DNA from 2 places in the Bacillus sp. MUM 13 genome. Region 1 is predicted to be linked to the other one. Evidence: riboswitches for the same ligand, from Rfam matches in the RefSeq annotation. Region 1 holds a riboswitch; the other holds the start of a gene.

Evidence for each region. Region 1 has a riboswitch for S-adenosylmethionine ahead of BIV59_RS13605 (methionine ABC transporter ATP-binding protein). Riboswitches for the same ligand answer to the same signal wherever they lie in the genome.
Region 2: it holds a riboswitch for S-adenosylmethionine, as region 1 does, so the genes downstream of both, BIV59_RS05790 (sugar ABC transporter substrate-binding protein) here and BIV59_RS13605 (methionine ABC transporter ATP-binding protein) in region 1, are expected to answer to the same signal.

The regions. Positions count from the first base shown of each region.
Region 1 covers NZ_MLYQ01000047.1:34,471-42,582, reverse strand. Annotated here, with positions in the region: gene BIV59_RS13630 (PP2C family protein-serine/threonine phosphatase) at 1-663, opposite strand, end outside; gene BIV59_RS13625 (DUF2243 domain-containing protein) at 1,114-1,581, shown strand; gene BIV59_RS13620 (cytochrome c oxidase assembly protein) at 1,590-2,387, shown strand; gene BIV59_RS13615 (CsbD family protein) at 2,499-2,663, opposite strand; gene BIV59_RS13610 (alpha/beta hydrolase) at 2,727-3,482, opposite strand; SAM riboswitch class I at 3,549-3,649, opposite strand; SAM riboswitch class I at 3,894-4,011, shown strand; gene BIV59_RS13605 (methionine ABC transporter ATP-binding protein) at 4,172-5,188, shown strand; gene BIV59_RS13600 (methionine ABC transporter permease) at 5,178-5,846, shown strand; gene BIV59_RS13595 (MetQ/NlpA family ABC transporter substrate-binding protein) at 5,843-6,691, shown strand; gene BIV59_RS13590 (M20 family metallopeptidase) at 6,749-7,939, shown strand; gene BIV59_RS13585 (VOC family protein) at 8,085-8,112, shown strand, end outside.
Region 2 covers NZ_MLYQ01000017.1:31,692-39,803, reverse strand. Annotated here, with positions in the region: gene BIV59_RS05800 (MFS transporter) at 1-866, opposite strand, end outside; gene pepF (oligoendopeptidase F) at 1,570-3,381, shown strand; SAM riboswitch class I at 3,503-3,662, shown strand; gene BIV59_RS05790 (sugar ABC transporter substrate-binding protein) at 3,928-5,001, shown strand; gene BIV59_RS05785 (sugar ABC transporter ATP-binding protein) at 5,048-6,586, shown strand; gene BIV59_RS05780 (ABC transporter permease) at 6,555-7,586, shown strand; gene BIV59_RS05775 (LCP family protein) at 7,932-8,112, shown strand, end outside.

The DNA.
Region 1 (8,112 bases):
TGCATCCCTTAGAACAGAAGAGATGTACATACAGACAAGCGAAGCTGAAATTCCATGTCCCATCATATCAAGCATGATAATGGCAGAGCGGTGTTCATCAATGCGATGCCAATAATACATATCTCCTGCTAATTTATTTGCGGGCAAATAGGAGGCTTTGATCAGCAGTTTTTCCGTTTCTACCGGCTCGCTCAGCAAGCTGCTTTGCACCTGCATGGAAAGGTCCAGCTCGTTCCGGATCTTTTCATCCTGCTTCCGGTGCCAGTCTTTTTCATATTTAAGCCGGAGTCCCACCCGTATCCTTGCTAAGAGATCTACCTTATTAATCGGCTTCATTATATAATCAATTCCCCCGACATCAAGCGCTTCCGCCACTTTATTCGAGTCTTCAAGCGCAGTCACGAATATGACGGGAATATCCCTTAAATGAGGGATTTCCTGAAGACGCCGGCATGCTTCAATCCCGTCTATTTCAGGCATCATAATATCCAGCAGAATGATATCAACGGATGTTTCCTTAGGGGAAGGGGTATCAGCATCCAAGTAATTAAACATTTCCCTTGCTGAAGTCAGAGAAACAAAGTCATTATATCCAGCCCGTTTTAATATTTTTTCAATAACGAAAAGGTTAACCTTGTTATCATCTACGATTAAGATCGACATTCTCAATATCTCCTTTAGGTTACCTATATATTCTGTATCTATTTGTATATAATCAGATGATTGTTTTGCTGGATTTTTTTCAAGCTTAATTTTGCTATTTCATATTGGAAGGAATCTGCAAAACACAAAAAACCCCTAATAGATAATACCCCGATTTTTTTGACCTTAAACATCTTATTTCATAGAAAATTAAAAAGCTGTATATTTTTTTTAGTCTTCTTTTTAAAATCGAGCTAAACAAGCTTGAGTCCATGGTTCGCGTACCTTTATAAAATTTGTATCTTATGGATTACCAGCTCACCGCCCGCCCGCGGAAAGCGAGCATGATCACCCACCCTTGTTTTATGGCTTTTCTGCGGTTCTGTGTTTTGTTGGCGGGGTTAATGGGAAAGAAGTGTAATAAGTTCGAGTGATCGTGAACGTTCCTACAAAAGCACAGGGGAGGAACTTATGTCTTCTGCAACTAATTATCTGAGCCGAAACCTTTGGTCGGGGATCCTGTTTGGTATTGGCTTGATCGCTTTTATTGATGAGGCGGTTTTTCATCAGCTTCTGCACTGGCATCACTTTTACGACAAATCCACACTTGCTGTTGGACTGGTTTCTGATGGCCTGTTTCACGCGTTAAGCTGGTTTGCCACAATTGCTTCTTTGTTCATGGTGGCTGACCTTCGCAGGCGAGAGGCTTGGCGGCGGACAAGGTGGTGGGGAGGTGTGCTGCTCGGAGCAGGCTTGTTTCAATTTTATGATGGTACTGTCCAGCATAAACTCATGGGATTGCACCAGATTCGTTATGTGTCAAACTTGTTCATTTATGACGTGGTCTGGAATATCTTCGCGGTCGCTATGATAGTGATTGGAGCAGTGATTACCGGCAGAAAGGGAAAAGCCACAAGCCAAGAGGAGAATATCTCGTGAATCATCATATGGAACACGCTAGCGGCAGTTCACCTGAAATTATCTTTCCGATGTTTTTCATCATCGTTCTCTTCTCGTTTTTGTATATGGGTGCGGCCTATGTCCTGAAACGCCGCAAGCAGTTGCGCCAATGGCCGCTGCACCGCTGTATCTTTTGGATTCTTGGTGTTTCTTGTGCCATTTTTGCTGTCGATGGACCTCTGGCAGAACAGGCACATACTGATTTTAACTGCCATATGACTGCCCATCTCCTTCTTGGGATGCTTGCGCCACTGCTTATTGCTCTTTCAGTTCCTATGACTCTTTTGCTGCGCACAGTCAAGATTTCTTTTGCGCGAAGGCTTACACAGGTTATGAAAATTAAAATCGTACACCTATTCTTTCATCCCGTTGTGGCTGCTATCCTGAATATTGGCGGCCTCTGGCTGCTTTACACGACAAATTTATACTCTGTAATGCACACGAATATGGTATGGTATGTTGTCATACATATGCACATCTTCATCGCTGGGTATCTTTTCACAGTTTCCATGATTTATATGGATCCGGTCAGCTGCAGATACCCATTTGCTTATCGTGCGATAGTATTAGTGCTGGCTTCCGCTGGACACGGGATTTTATCAAAGTACATCTATGCAAATCCGCCCGCTGGTGTAGTGGCAGCCCAGGCAAAAACAGGGGGGATGCTCATGTACTATGGCGGGGATGCAATTGAACTCATCATGATTTTTATTTTTTGCCTCCAATGGTTTAGAGCCACGCGACCTAAAGCGTTTGCATCGGTAAGAAGGGAGACTTCTTTATAAGGTAAAAAGCAGCCGTCCAAAAAAATGGAGGGCTGCTTTTTAGTAGTTTTCTGCTTTATCGTAATAAGGAAGCTGCAGGTTTTCTGCAGCTTCCTAGTGTATGGTTTAGTATTAATCTTTTAGTTTGCCAATTCCTTCTTGAATTTCGCCTTTTAACTTATCTTTCTTGCCTTCGCCCTGCATTCTTTTATCATCGCTGGCATTGCCCATTTGGTCCTTGGCTTCACCTTTGACTTTATTTACAGCACCTTTGACTTTATCAGATAAACCGCTCATCTTTATCTTCCTCCTTCATTGGTTTACTTGTTATTTACCCGCAGAGGAGTCTGTTAAACAATATTATGATGCCATTTCTTTCTTGGAATGTTCTTCAATAAAGCGAAGCGTATTTTTGATAATGTGTTCCTTATCATAATCAAGGGAGGCCACATGGTATGACTGTTTAAGGGCGATGAGTTCTTTTTCAGGCGAAGCGGCCTGATCATAAAGATAAAATGAACATTCTGCCGGAACCACATGGTCTTCAACCGAATAAAACAGAAGCAGGGGACAGGTTGTTTTTTTAACATTTTCACTAGTCTTATCCATAAGTGACAGCAGCTGCTTAATTGAGTGCAGCGGCACTTCTGGATAGGTGATTTCTTTTGCCGATGGATCCTTGATATCTGGTGAGCCATCCGGGATGAAAAGGGGGGATTGGACTTTTCGGTATTGCTCATATTGCGGCACCTTTAAAGCTGCATTAACTGTAATGACGCCATCACAGTTTGTCTTCGAAGCCAAATCAATGGCCAAAGCCCCGCCCATAGACTGCCCCAGGATATAAACCCTGCTGCAGGTTTGCTGAAGAACGCAGTAGGCGTCTTCCAGGTTTTGAATCCAATCTTGATAAGAACAGACTTTCAGGTCGCTCGCAGCTGATCCGTGCCCTTTTAAACGGGGTGCATAAACCGTATATCCCTTCTCGGCAAACTGGCTCCCTAAATATTCAACACTCTGAGGAGTCCCGTTAAAGCCGTGGCAAATTAAAATTCCTGTAGAATTGCCGGGATAGAAAAAGGATTCAGCACCAGGAATAACAGGGGATAATGACATGAGAAAAACTCCTTTCTAATATAAAAAACTTTCCTTGCCCGGCTGCAAAGAAAGTTTTTTAGACAAATCTTATCAGCCAAAGCAAATATGCTTTGCTGGTAGGAGCACCTTTCATGAGGCTGCTGTGAAGTCATTGAGCCAGATCTCTCGTTCACTCGTGATAATGGTATATGAAGTTTATAATTAACTATTCTTATTAATTTACTTGGTTTTATAATAACACGATATGATTTTTTTCGTCAACCGTTCCCTCTTTTATCTGTAAAATCTTGTTCTGAATTCTTTTTGTAGACATAAAATAGAAGGACCAGCCGGAAATTTTTATTGGGAATTTTAAAAAAATATTGACTTATCCCTTAAGCCCGCCTAATATTGTAGTTACAAATTAAAAAACAATTGAATAAATGCTATTACTTATCCAGAGAGGTGGAGGGACTGGCCCTGCGAAACCTCGGCAACGGGTTTGCTTCTTATTGCAAATACCGTGCTAATTCCTGCAAATCGATACAATCGGTTTGAAAGATAAGAAGTAGATCGGCTTATACATATAAACCCTTCTTCTTATCTGTCATGGATAAAAGAAGGGTTTTTTCGTTTCCGGAAGATTGGAGAAAGGGGCGGCTTATATGTATATTTCTGATTAAACTTATAAGGATAATTGGTTAATAGCGCCGTAGGAGGAATTAGAATTGATTGAAATCAGAAATGTTTCAAAGGTTTATCAGGGAAAAACCCCTATTCATGCACTAAATAATATTTCTTTGACAATAGATAAGGGAAATATTTTTGGAATCATAGGATTTTCAGGAGCAGGAAAAAGCACGTTAATAAGATGTCTTAATCGGTTAGAGGAACCGACAGAAGGAACAATCAGCATTGATGGATTGGACTTGATGTCATTGAATGAAAGTGAACTTAGGAAAACACGCAGGGAAATTGGGATGATTTTTCAGCATTTTAATCTGCTTTCTGCTAAAACCGTTTTTGACAATATTGCAATGCCGCTATATCTGCAGGGAAAAAAGAAGCGGGATGTTCAAAAAAAGGTGCTGGATCTCATTGAATTTGTTGGACTAAGCGGAAAGGAAAATGTTTATCCGGGCCACCTGTCTGGCGGACAAAAACAGCGTGTCGGAATCGCGAGGGCCCTTGTGACAGATCCCCAAATCCTGCTTTGCGATGAGGCAACATCCGCATTGGATCCAGAAACAACAAAAAATGTTCTTGAGCTGTTAAGAAAGGTAAATAAAGCTTACAGCATTACCATTGTCCTGATTACACATGAAATGAGTGTAATTCGTGATTTATGCGATAGGGTCGCGGTGATTGACGACGGGGAAATCGTTGAAGAAGGGACAGTTTATGATGTGTTTACTAATCCTCAGGAAAGAATTACCCGTAATTTCGTTAATACCGTTTTGCAAAATGAAATACCGCCTCATTTATCGAAGAAAATAAGAAGCGGGACCTATTACCGTCTTGTTTTTCTGGGGGAAAAAGCGGCACGCCCTTTACTATCGGAAGTTTCCAAGCGGTTTGATATTCATCTGAACATCCTGTATGGATCTATTACAGAGCTGCAGGAAAAACCATACGGAAATCTTTTTATTGCGATTGACGGAGAAATTGAGGAAAGAAATAAAGCCATCCAATTTATCTTGAATAGCGGAATCGACATAAAGGAGGCTGAAGCGCATGGAGCTTAATTGGGAATTTTTCTGGCCGCAGTTTTTCCAGGCCTGTGAAGAGACGTTTCTCACTGTGTTTGGATCATTTATTTTTGGAACAATCATAGGACTGCCTTTAGGCATCATTCTTGTAATCACGAGACCCGGACATATCATGGAAAATAAAGCGGTCTTTCTTGCCCTGAATACCATTGTGAATATTGTCCGTTCTGTACCCTTTATTATTCTTCTGGTTGCTATTATTCCATTTACAAGGCTTGTGACGGGGACATCAATAGGTGTAGCGGCAGCAATTGTGCCTTTGTCCATTTTTGTAGGCCCGTATCTTGCAAGGCTGATTGAAAATTCCATGCTCGAGGTGGATAAAGGCGTCCTGGAAACAGCTCACGCAATGGGAGCCACAAAAATGCAGATTATCACTAAATTCATTATCCCGGAAGCGGTGCCATCATTAATACTTTCGTTTACTACAGCGACAATCGGGCTGATCGGTTCGACAGCAGCGGCGGGCGCTGTAGGTGCAGGGGGTCTTGGAAACCTTGCAATTACTTATGGCTATCAGCGTTTTATCACTATCGTTATTGTCATTACAGTCGTATTGCTTATCGTTAGCGTTCAGCTTATTCAAAGCTTTGGAAATACATGGTCAAGATATGTGAGGAGGAAAAGAGGATGAAAAGATTAAGTATTGTTTTAGCGGCAGTTGCAAGTTTGATATTGGTGTTAGGAGCATGCTCATCAAATACAGCTTCCAAGGATGGAGGCACGCGCACAATAAAAATAGGGATAAATGGGGACGACAATGATCTTTGGAGCCTTGTCCAAAAACAGGTAAAAAACGATGGAATCAACCTGAAAATTGTATCTTTTTCAGATTATGTCCAGCCCAATACAGCCTTAAATGATGGCAGCATTGATTTAAATTCTTTCCAGACCATCACCTATATGAATCAATTCAAACATGATCACAACCTGGATATCTCAGCAATCGGCTCAACAGTTATAGCGCCAATGGGGGTTTATTCAAAAAAATATAAAAAGATAGACGACATACCGGACGGGGCTACCATTACAATACCTGATGATGTAACAAATGCTGGCCGGGCCCTTAAGCTTTTGGCATCGGCAAAGCTAATTACTCTAGTGGATAATTTCGATCCGAGAGGCAGTGTGGACCAAATCAAAGACAATCCAAAGCATTTGAATATCAAACCGATTGCAGCAGGACAAACAGCCAGATCGCTTGAAGATGTGGGAGCAGCTGTCATTAATAATGGGTTTGCCGTGCAAGCCGGCCTGCAGCCTTCCAAAGATCCGCTTTATAAGGAAAATCCGAATGATAAATCGGCCCAGCCTTATATCAACGTAATTGCTGCTGCCACAAAAAATAAAAAGGATAAAGATTTCCTTAAAATCGTAAAAGCATATCAGTCGAAAGCCGTTCACGATTACATCATTAAACGTGATAAAGGTGCTACAGTGCCAGTAGTGACCTCGATAGATAAAATTAAAAACTTATAGGCTGAAAGCTTTTAGCTGGCCAGCCCAAAATATAGCTAAGAGAGAGGAGAGGTTTATATGACAGTAGAAGTTGAAACACAAAGAGATTTGATTGTGAGAAGCATTGAGGATGGCAGTGGCAGATATATAGAAGCGAGCCATTACATCCACGAAAATCCTGAAATAGGGAACCAGGAATATCTTGCATCCGATACATTAACTAATATCCTGGAGGAAGCTGGCTTTGAAGTGACAAGAAATGTCGCCGGCCATGAAACGGGCTTTATAGCAAGAAAATCCTCAGGAAAACCGGGCCCCTCGATTGCGTTTTTAGCAGAATATGATGCTTTGCCGGGACTTGGGCATGCCTGCGGCCACAATATTATTGGAACAACGAGTATTGCTGCTGGAATTGCTTTATCAAAGGTGGTTGAGGAAACCGGCGGAGAAACTGTTGTTTTCGGTACCCCTGCAGAAGAAGGAGGCCCTAATGGAAGTGCGAAGGGGAGCTTCGTTAAACATGGATTGCTCGAAGGCATAGACGCTGCGCTCATGATACACCCAAGCGGTAAAACAGGGCTGACAAGTCCGTCTTTGGCAGTTGATCCTTTAGATTTTTTCTTTTACGGAAAAGCGGCACATGCTGCGGGATCACCGGAAGAAGGAATAAATGCCTTAGATGCAGTCATTGGTATATTCAATGGAATCAATGCCCTTCGGCAGCAATTGCCTTCAGATGTAAGAATACACGGAATCATTACCCATGGAGGAGATGCACCTAATATTATTCCTGACTTTGCCTCCGCCCGTTTCTTTATTCGTGCCAGCACATGGAAACGTGCGGAGGAAGTGTCAGCTAAGGTCAGGAATGTTGCTCAGGGTGCCGCACTTGCTGCAGGAGCTACCGTAAAGATTGAGCGATTCCAAAATGAAGTGCATGATATTGTTATCAATACATCTTTGGATGAAGTTCTTCGGGAAGAACTGGAGAACCTAGGAGAAACCGTTGATAAGAGAAGCGGAGGAATTGGCTCCACAGATGCCGGCAATGTAAGCCATGTGGTGCCGACAGCACATCCTTATATCAAAATCGGTCCTGACGAACTGATTGCACACACAAATGAATTCCGCGAGGCTGCCGGCTCCAGTCAGGGAGAACACGCATTATTAACAGGAGCCAAAGCCCTTGCATTGACAGGCTACCGGCTCCTGACAGACAAAGAATTGCTTCAAAAAGTCAAAACAGAATTCCGCAGCGCGGAAAAATAAACCATGCAAAAAAATCATAAAACCCTGAATCAGCGGGTTTTATGATTTTTTTTAGGGGTCTGACCCCGTTTTGTCGAAAAATATTTAATTTAAATGAAGTTCCCTGCGTTTATACTGTGTTTAAACAGTGGTTAGGAGTGGTGATATGGTCCCGCAGCGTGTAACGCTTATTA
Region 2 (8,112 bases), on a different contig from region 1:
CTGAAAAATCCCATATATGGTACGATGGAAATTTTATTAAGGACATATTGGCAATAATAAACTTGTACTGCAAGCTTTACATTAAATGCAGAGAAGGTAAACAAATTGACCAGGCACAAAATCAAAAGCGGGGCATTTTTAAAGAGACCTTTATAGCTTTCTCTTAATGGCACTTTTGTTTCTTTTGGTTTGTGTTCTACAAATCTCTCTTTAATGTTGGCATAGCAATACATCTGCAGCAAAACACCGGCGATGGCAAAAACTGCAACTGCTATTGGGTAGCCAATAGATTCATTATGAATGCTCAGCACTAGAGGCATAAAGCCTACCGTTGAAATCAGCAGTCCCAGATTGGAGCCGGCTTGCCTAAACGAAGCCAATTCTGCGCGTTCTCCAGGATCCTTTGTCATGGCAGGAATCATAGAACCAAAAGGAATATTGGAAATACTATAAATGGTTCCAAAAGCCATATAAGATGCATATGCCCAAATGGTTTTCCCGGTTATCGTAAAATCCGGATTTATGAAGTTGACGACGGCGATCAGGGCCAGGGGAACAGCAGTATATAAGATAAATGGCCGGAACTTGCCTTTAGGTCCGATATTTCGCCGGTTATCTATCCATGTTCCTACAGTAATATCAGCTAAAGCGTCCCAAATTTTTGAAATCAGGAATACAAAGGCAGCTACAGCAGAGGGCAGTCCTAGTGTATCGGTGTAAAATTTCAGCAAATAAATCTGGCCCATATCCAGCAAAAAGTTGTTGCCGACATCTCCAATTCCATATGCAATTTTTTCTTTTAGCTTTAATTTGTGGTGATTCACCTTCAGATTGTCTTGCTCTTGGGCTGGACTTTTGCTCATCATACCTGTTCCACCTTCTTCGGAGTATTCTTATATCTTGATGCAAACGGCTTTTCGTTGGATAATGGGCAAGTTTGCATGTTAACCTCTATTTTCGGTTTTTTTACCCAGGTCTTTTATTCTATAAACAAGATAATTCTTCCTTATCCGACAAAATACCTTAAATTGTGAAATGCGACAAGCTGGAACGTACATGTGTCTGGAGTATCTGAATTAAGAAAATCAGCACAAAATAGAATGTCGGGTACGGGAAATGGGACCTAGTGAAATTTGAGGAATATTTACTATCGACAAAATTCGACAAATTTCCTATAATGGGGTAGGAAGCAATCATATTGCGGTGATTGTTTTCTTTTTATTCATTGAGATGCAGCCGGCCTCCCTTCAAAAGCCGGCTGCATTTTTTTATTTTCTCTCCATTTTCTTCCGCTGAATAGGATGCACTTCAGTTATATCAGAGGGCTGCCTCTCATAGCTATTGTGAATCACCCCTGGTATTCTCCTAATACTTCAGAACCAATAAATAGCAATTAGTAAGCAAGTTTCATGTTTGATTAGAGTGCAACGCCTATTTTGTCCCCCATGTGGAAGAAACTGAAAACAGAAAGATTGATTGTACAATTACAAAACAAATATTATGATTTGATTAAATTTTCTGATAACATTTAGTTGAGAAGTCACTAAGTTTTTATTGGAGGAGACAATGATGGAAAAAACAATGGAAAAGCGGCTTTTCCGTTCTGAAGTACCTGTGGAGCAGACCTGGAATCTTGAGGATTTATTTTCTTCCAGAGAAGACTGGAAAGCACAATTAGAGAATATTAATCAGGAAATTCCTGCGCTATGTGAATATCAGGGGCAGCTAAGTAACAGGGATAAGCTTGTGCAATGCTTGGAGCTTCGGGAGCAGCTTCATATGAAATTGACCAGGGCAGGGACATATGCATCATTGAGAAGATCGGCAGATGGAACAGACTCTGTCAATCAGGCAGATTATGCACAATTTTCTGCGCTGATGACTAAGGTGAATGCTGCCCTTTCATTTATTGATTCTGAAATTCTTGAATTGCCAGAGTCAGACTTAAGAGAATACGTAGCATCAGAACCAAACCTTAAGGTATTTGAGAAGAATTTATTAGAATTGCTGGAGACGAAAAAACATAAGCTTTCACCAGAAACAGAAAAGGCTCTTGCTGCATTAGGAGATGTGCACAGCTCACCTTATAAAGTATATGAAATGGGCAAATTGGCCGATATGCAGTTTCAGCCGATACATGATGAAGAGGGAAATGAATATCCGGTTTCTTTTTCTTTATTTGAAGACCGTTATGAATTCTCACCGGATACGGCTCTTCGCAGGAAAGCATACGGATCATTCGTGAATACATTAAAACAATATAAAAATACCTTTGCCCAAGCATATTCGGCAGAGGTTTCGAAGCAGGTCGCACTTTCACGGCTGCGCAGCTATGAATCTGTCACGGAAATGCTGCTTGAGCCCCAGCAGGTAACAGCTGGCATGTATAATAATCAGCTCGATATCATCCAGGGTGAGCTTGCTCCTCATATGCGCCGCTACGCCCAGCTGAAAAAAAAGGTGATGGGGCTTGATAAGATGCTTTTCTGTGATTTGAAAGCGCCGCTTGATCCTGAATTTAATCCAGCAACAACGTATGAAGATGCGTGCGAAGTCATTCTTGAAGCACTAAAGGTAATGGGACCCGAGTATAGTGAAATCATGAAAAAGGGGCTGACAGAAAGATGGGTTGACCGTACAGACAATGTCGGAAAAGGAACGGGGGCTTTCTGTTCAAGCCCGTATGGAGTTCATCCATATATTTTAATTACCTGGCAGGATACTATGCGCGGCGCATTTGTATTAGCACATGAGCTGGGACATGCCGGACATTTTTACCTGGCTAACAAAAATCAGCGGCTATTCAATACAAGGCCATCAACCTATTTCGTTGAAGCCCCGTCCACACTAAATGAGCTTCTTTTGGCGAAGCATCTCCTTGCTAATACGGAAGATAAGCAGATGAGGCGCTGGATCATCCTGCAGCTGCTTGGAACCTATTACCATAATTTTGTGACACATTTGCTCGAGGGGGAATATCAGCGAAGAGTATACATGCATGCTGAAAATGGCCATCCCCTAACTGCAAAAACCTTGTCTGAAATAAAAGGAAACGTTCTTGCCGGCTTTTGGGGAGATGCTGTAGAAATAGATGAAGATGCAAGCTTAACCTGGATGCGCCAGCCGCATTATTATATGGGTTTATATCCGTATACCTACTCTGCAGGATTGACCGCATCCACAGCAGCTGCCCAAATGATCCAGGAAGAGGGCCAGCCGGCTGTTGACAGGTGGCTGGAAGTCCTGCGCGCAGGCGGAACAAAAAAACCGCTGGAACTTCTGAAGCATGCTGGAGTAGATATGTCGAAGCCGGAGTGCATCAAACAGGCAGTATCCTATGTTGGCTCCCTTGTTGATGAATTAATTGCTTTATATGAATGATATATAGAAGTTTGATTTTAATTTATCGACAATAAAGATTTTTCTAAAAACTGTTGCAATAAGAATCAGATGATGGTATATTCACCACAGGAAAAAAATTGAATAATGTTTTGCTTTAAAACTCTTATCCAGAGTAGGCGGAGGGATTTGGCCCGATGATGCCCAGCAACCGACTGTAATTCCGTTGTGAGACGGGGCGCGTGATAAAATGCGCCGGTATTTATACCAGAGGGCACGGTGCTAATTCCAGCAGAAAGATTATTCTTTCTGAGAGATAAGAGGTTAGAAGATCTATTTTTGTATTCTTCAAGCCTCTTTCTTTTACAGAAAGGGGCTTTTATTTTTTTGCTTTGTTTAATCTTGCTGCCAGACTTCCGTTTTCAGGTGCGCAGTTTCCGGAAGCAGTTATGCTTTCGTCTCACAGAACTCATTAAGAAACAACAATCTAAAAAAAGAGCCTTTAAAAATGGAAAACAGGAGGGTATTCGGCTAAAAGAGAAATTCCAGGAGTCAGAAAAACTCAAATATAACGAGGGAGAGAAATCAATGAAGAAAAATATATGGAAATCATCAATGGCCTTAATTTTTATTTTAATGCTGCTGGCAGGCTGCCAGCCGCATGTAGGGAAGCAAACAGCTGCTGATTCAAAAGCAAGTGATAAAAATCCGCTTGCAAATAAGAAAGTGGCACTTATTATGCAGCAGAATCTTGGTACATTCTCTGCACAATATATCGATGGTGTGAAGGAACAGGCTGCAAAATTTGGGGGGAAGGTTACAGTATTCACCTCTGATGGAGACCTTGCAAAAATGTCCTCTAATGTTGATGCAGCGATTAATCAGGGCTTTGATGCCATTTTAATTGACCATGGCACAAAAGAAGCACTAACAGCCGGCGTGAAAAAGGCCATTGATAAAAAAATTCCCGTTATCGCATTCGATGCTGAAGTCAGTGTACCGGGTGTAACAGTTCTTGAGCAAGGGGATCAGCAGATGGCAGAGGCTACGCTTGAAAAACTGGCAAAGGATTCGGGAGGCAAAGCCAATATCGTGAAAATTTGGGTTGCGGGATTTGCACCGATGGAAAGAAGGCAAATTGCCTATAAAGACTTTTTAGCCAAAAATACAGGAATCAAAGAGGTTTCTGCTTTTGGGGCAGCTACTCAAAATACGGCTCTTGACACCCAATCGCAAATGGAAGCTATTTTAAAACAGTATCCTAAAAAAGGCCAAATCACAGCAGTATGGGCTTCTTGGGATGAATTTGCCAAAGGGGCGGTGCGGGCCATTAAACAGGCGGGCAGAACGGATATCAAAGTTTATGGAATCGACATGAGCGATGAGGATCTTCAAATGATCCAGGATAAAAACAGCCCATGGGTGGCTTCAGCTGCAGTTGATCCAAAGGATATCGGAAGAATTCAGGTTCGTTATGCTTATCAAAAACTCAGCTCCGGATCCGCGCCTGATAAAGTAAAGTTAAATCCGGTGTTCGTCACCAAGGAAGAATTGCCGGCAGAACAAATTACGACAGCAGAGCTCAATAAATATGTGAAAGGCTGGGGACACAGCGAGCAGGGATACACAGAAAAACTCAAAGACCTGGAAAATGGGAAGTAATGAATTGTAAAGCCCAGCCCCAGGCTTATGGAAGGGGGAGCATAAATTGAGTGCTAAATTGCTGGAGATGAAAAGCATTTCGAAATCATTCGGCCAAGTGAAGGCCTTGAATAAGGCAAAATTAGAGCTGAGAGCAGGAGAAGTGCATGCGCTGCTCGGAGCAAATGGTGCCGGTAAAAGCACACTGATTAAAATTCTTTCAGGGGTGTTCACTGAGGACAACGGTGAAATTGTATTGGACGGCAGAACCGTCAGCTTCCGCTCTCCTAAGGAAGCCAAAGACTGTGGAATTCATTGCGTGTACCAGGAGGTGGATACAGCCATTGTTCCGCAATTGTCAGTTGCTGAAAATATTTTGCTGGATTCATTTGCCGCGGAAAGAAAATGGTTTGTATCAAGGAAAAAGATGCTCAAACAGGCACATGACGCTTTGATTCAGCTTCATGCAGGGGGGATTTCACCTGATAAGCCGGCGTCTGCTCTCACCCTGGCAGAAAAACAAATGGTCCTGATAGCACGTGCCCTTGTCAGGGAGGCAAAAATCATTATTTTTGATGAGCCGACAGCCCCTCTTTCGCTTGAAGAAACACGGCATTTATTTGAAATTATCCAGAAGCTGAAAAAGAGGGGGGTAGCAAGCATTTTTATCTCTCACAGGCTCCCGGAGGTTTTTGAAATTTGTGACCGCATTACGGTAATGAGGGATGGAGAAGCAGTAGGAACGTTCCTTTCCCCGGAAATCACCCAGCAGCAAGTGGTAGACAAGATGCTTGGCAGCCAGCTGAGCATGGAGCTATTAAGACCCGGGAGCAAAATAGGAGATGTGCTGCTTGAGGTCAGGCATTTGGACGATGATGAGATGCTTAGAGATATTTCTTTCTCTGTTTCAAAAGGAGAAGTTGTCGGTGTAGTGGGTCTTGTCGGAGCAGGGAAGACAGAACTGGCCAAAGCTCTGTTTGGCCTGAGTCCCTGGAAGAGCGGGGAGGTCGTTGTACACGGGGAACATTTTAGATTTAAGCATCCCTCTCAGGCAATTAAGGCTGGCTTTGCCCTTGTACCGGAAGAAAGGCGGAAAGAGGGGCTGTTTATCGGGGAATCTGTCCAGGCCAATATCACTTTTCCTCATCTGAGGAGATTCTCCAGCTATTCATTTTTAAAGAAAAAGGCGGAACAAAAATATACAGAAGAAATGATTGATACACTTGGAATAAAAACGCATAGCAGCCAAACTCCCGTAATGAACTTAAGCGGCGGAAATCAGCAAAAGGTAGCTATCGGAAAGTGGATGTCCGGACAAGCAGAAATTTATCTGTTTGATGAGCCAGCCAAGGGTGTGGATATAGGAGCAAAGAAGGATATTTTTCAGCTCATACACCGCCTGGCCGGCAGCGGAAAGGGAGTTCTTTACTTTTCATGTGATATTACTGAAATTCTTGCGGTATCCGATCGGCTTCTGGTTATGTATGATGGAGCAATTGTGAAGGAACTGACAGCGGCTGAGGCGACACAGGAGGAAATCCTGCTGTATGCAAGCGGAGGAAAGGAAGATGGAAATGAACGGGAAATTCATCGGGTTTTTATTTAAATATGGAGCCATCCTTTTAATGGTGCTGATATTAATTTATTTTAGCTTGGTGAATGGCGCATTTCTTTCTTATGGAAATATATCGGACATTCTGAGGTCCATATCCATCGTTACACTGCTTGCTTTAGGAGTCACATTTACGCTGATTGTGGATGGCTTTGATTTATCTGTCGGTTCGACGATGAGCTTGTCTACAGTTTTGACATCGTCGCTCATGGTATGGTTTCAGCTTCCCCTTTGGCTCGTTATCATCCTTCCAATCATTACAGGTGTGCTCGTAGGGTTATTTAATGCCTTGCTGATAGTGAAAATCAGGATTCCGGATCTTCTTGCAACACTTGGAGTCATGTATATTGTTTCAGGCTTTCACCGGACATATACAGAGGGGTACTCTATTTATAGCCATATGGAAATGACAACAGGAGGAAAAGCCCCAGGCGAATTTTATAAAAGCTTTCTGTGGGTAGGACAGGGGGAACTGGGTGGAGTGCCTGTTCCTGTTATTATCATGCTGGTGTTTGTGGCTGCTGTGTTCATTATTCTGACCCATACCAGATGGGGCAGAATTTTGTATATGACAGGCGGAAATGCTGAAGCTGCACGCCTGTCTGGCATAAATGTCAATAAAGTGAAGCTGCTGTCTTACATTGTTTCTGGAATATTTGCTTCATTGGCAGGGATTCTTTTTGCCGCCCGTGTTGGATCAGGGCAGATCGATGCAGGTTCATCCATGCTTATGGAAGCTGTTGCAGCTGTATTCGTCGGTTTTTCCGTTCTTGGTGCAGGCAAGCCGAATGCGCTCGGCACATTTTTCGGAGCTGCTTTGATAGGTGTTTTGTTAAATGGTTTAACCATGCTGAATCTTCCTTATTACGCATTTGAAATTGTGAAAGGCACGGTTCTTGTGCTTGCCCTGGCCGTAACCTATATCCATGTAGGAAAAAGGAGCGGAAGCCTTAGGAAAAAACGGCTTCAGCAGCCAGTGAAAAAGGCGGGCTGACTATACAGACAGACCAGGATGAGGCGATGCCGCTTTCGGCATCGTCTTTTAATTTGGAGAATTTTTAGCCATGGTATTCTCTGAGTACTCCTCTCAAACCTTCACTTGCTGAGATTGGATTTTTACCTCTGATTAAAATAGGCCTTCTTATCAAGAAGCTCTCTTCATTGCTGGGCAGCGGACTTATAAGCAAGTGAAAAGGGATTAAAAAATAGCTAAAAAGTTTCCTTCAATAAAATATTGACGTAAACGTGTTAAATTATGGTATATTGAAGGATAGCAGGATTTTTTCTCAAAAGTCATTAATAAAATGAACGTTTTTATAACATATGGGTGGTGCATGCTGTGGAAACACGTACAGGCAGAAAGCAGCAAAAAAAGAAAAAGAAATCTGTTTTAAAGGGCATATTAACTTTTGTTTTCCTTATTTTTTTAGCAGCAGGAGGATATGCGGGTTTTCAATATTATGAGGGCTTAAAACAGGCCAAGCCTGCAGCTCAGCTGGAAAAACACTATGATGATTTTC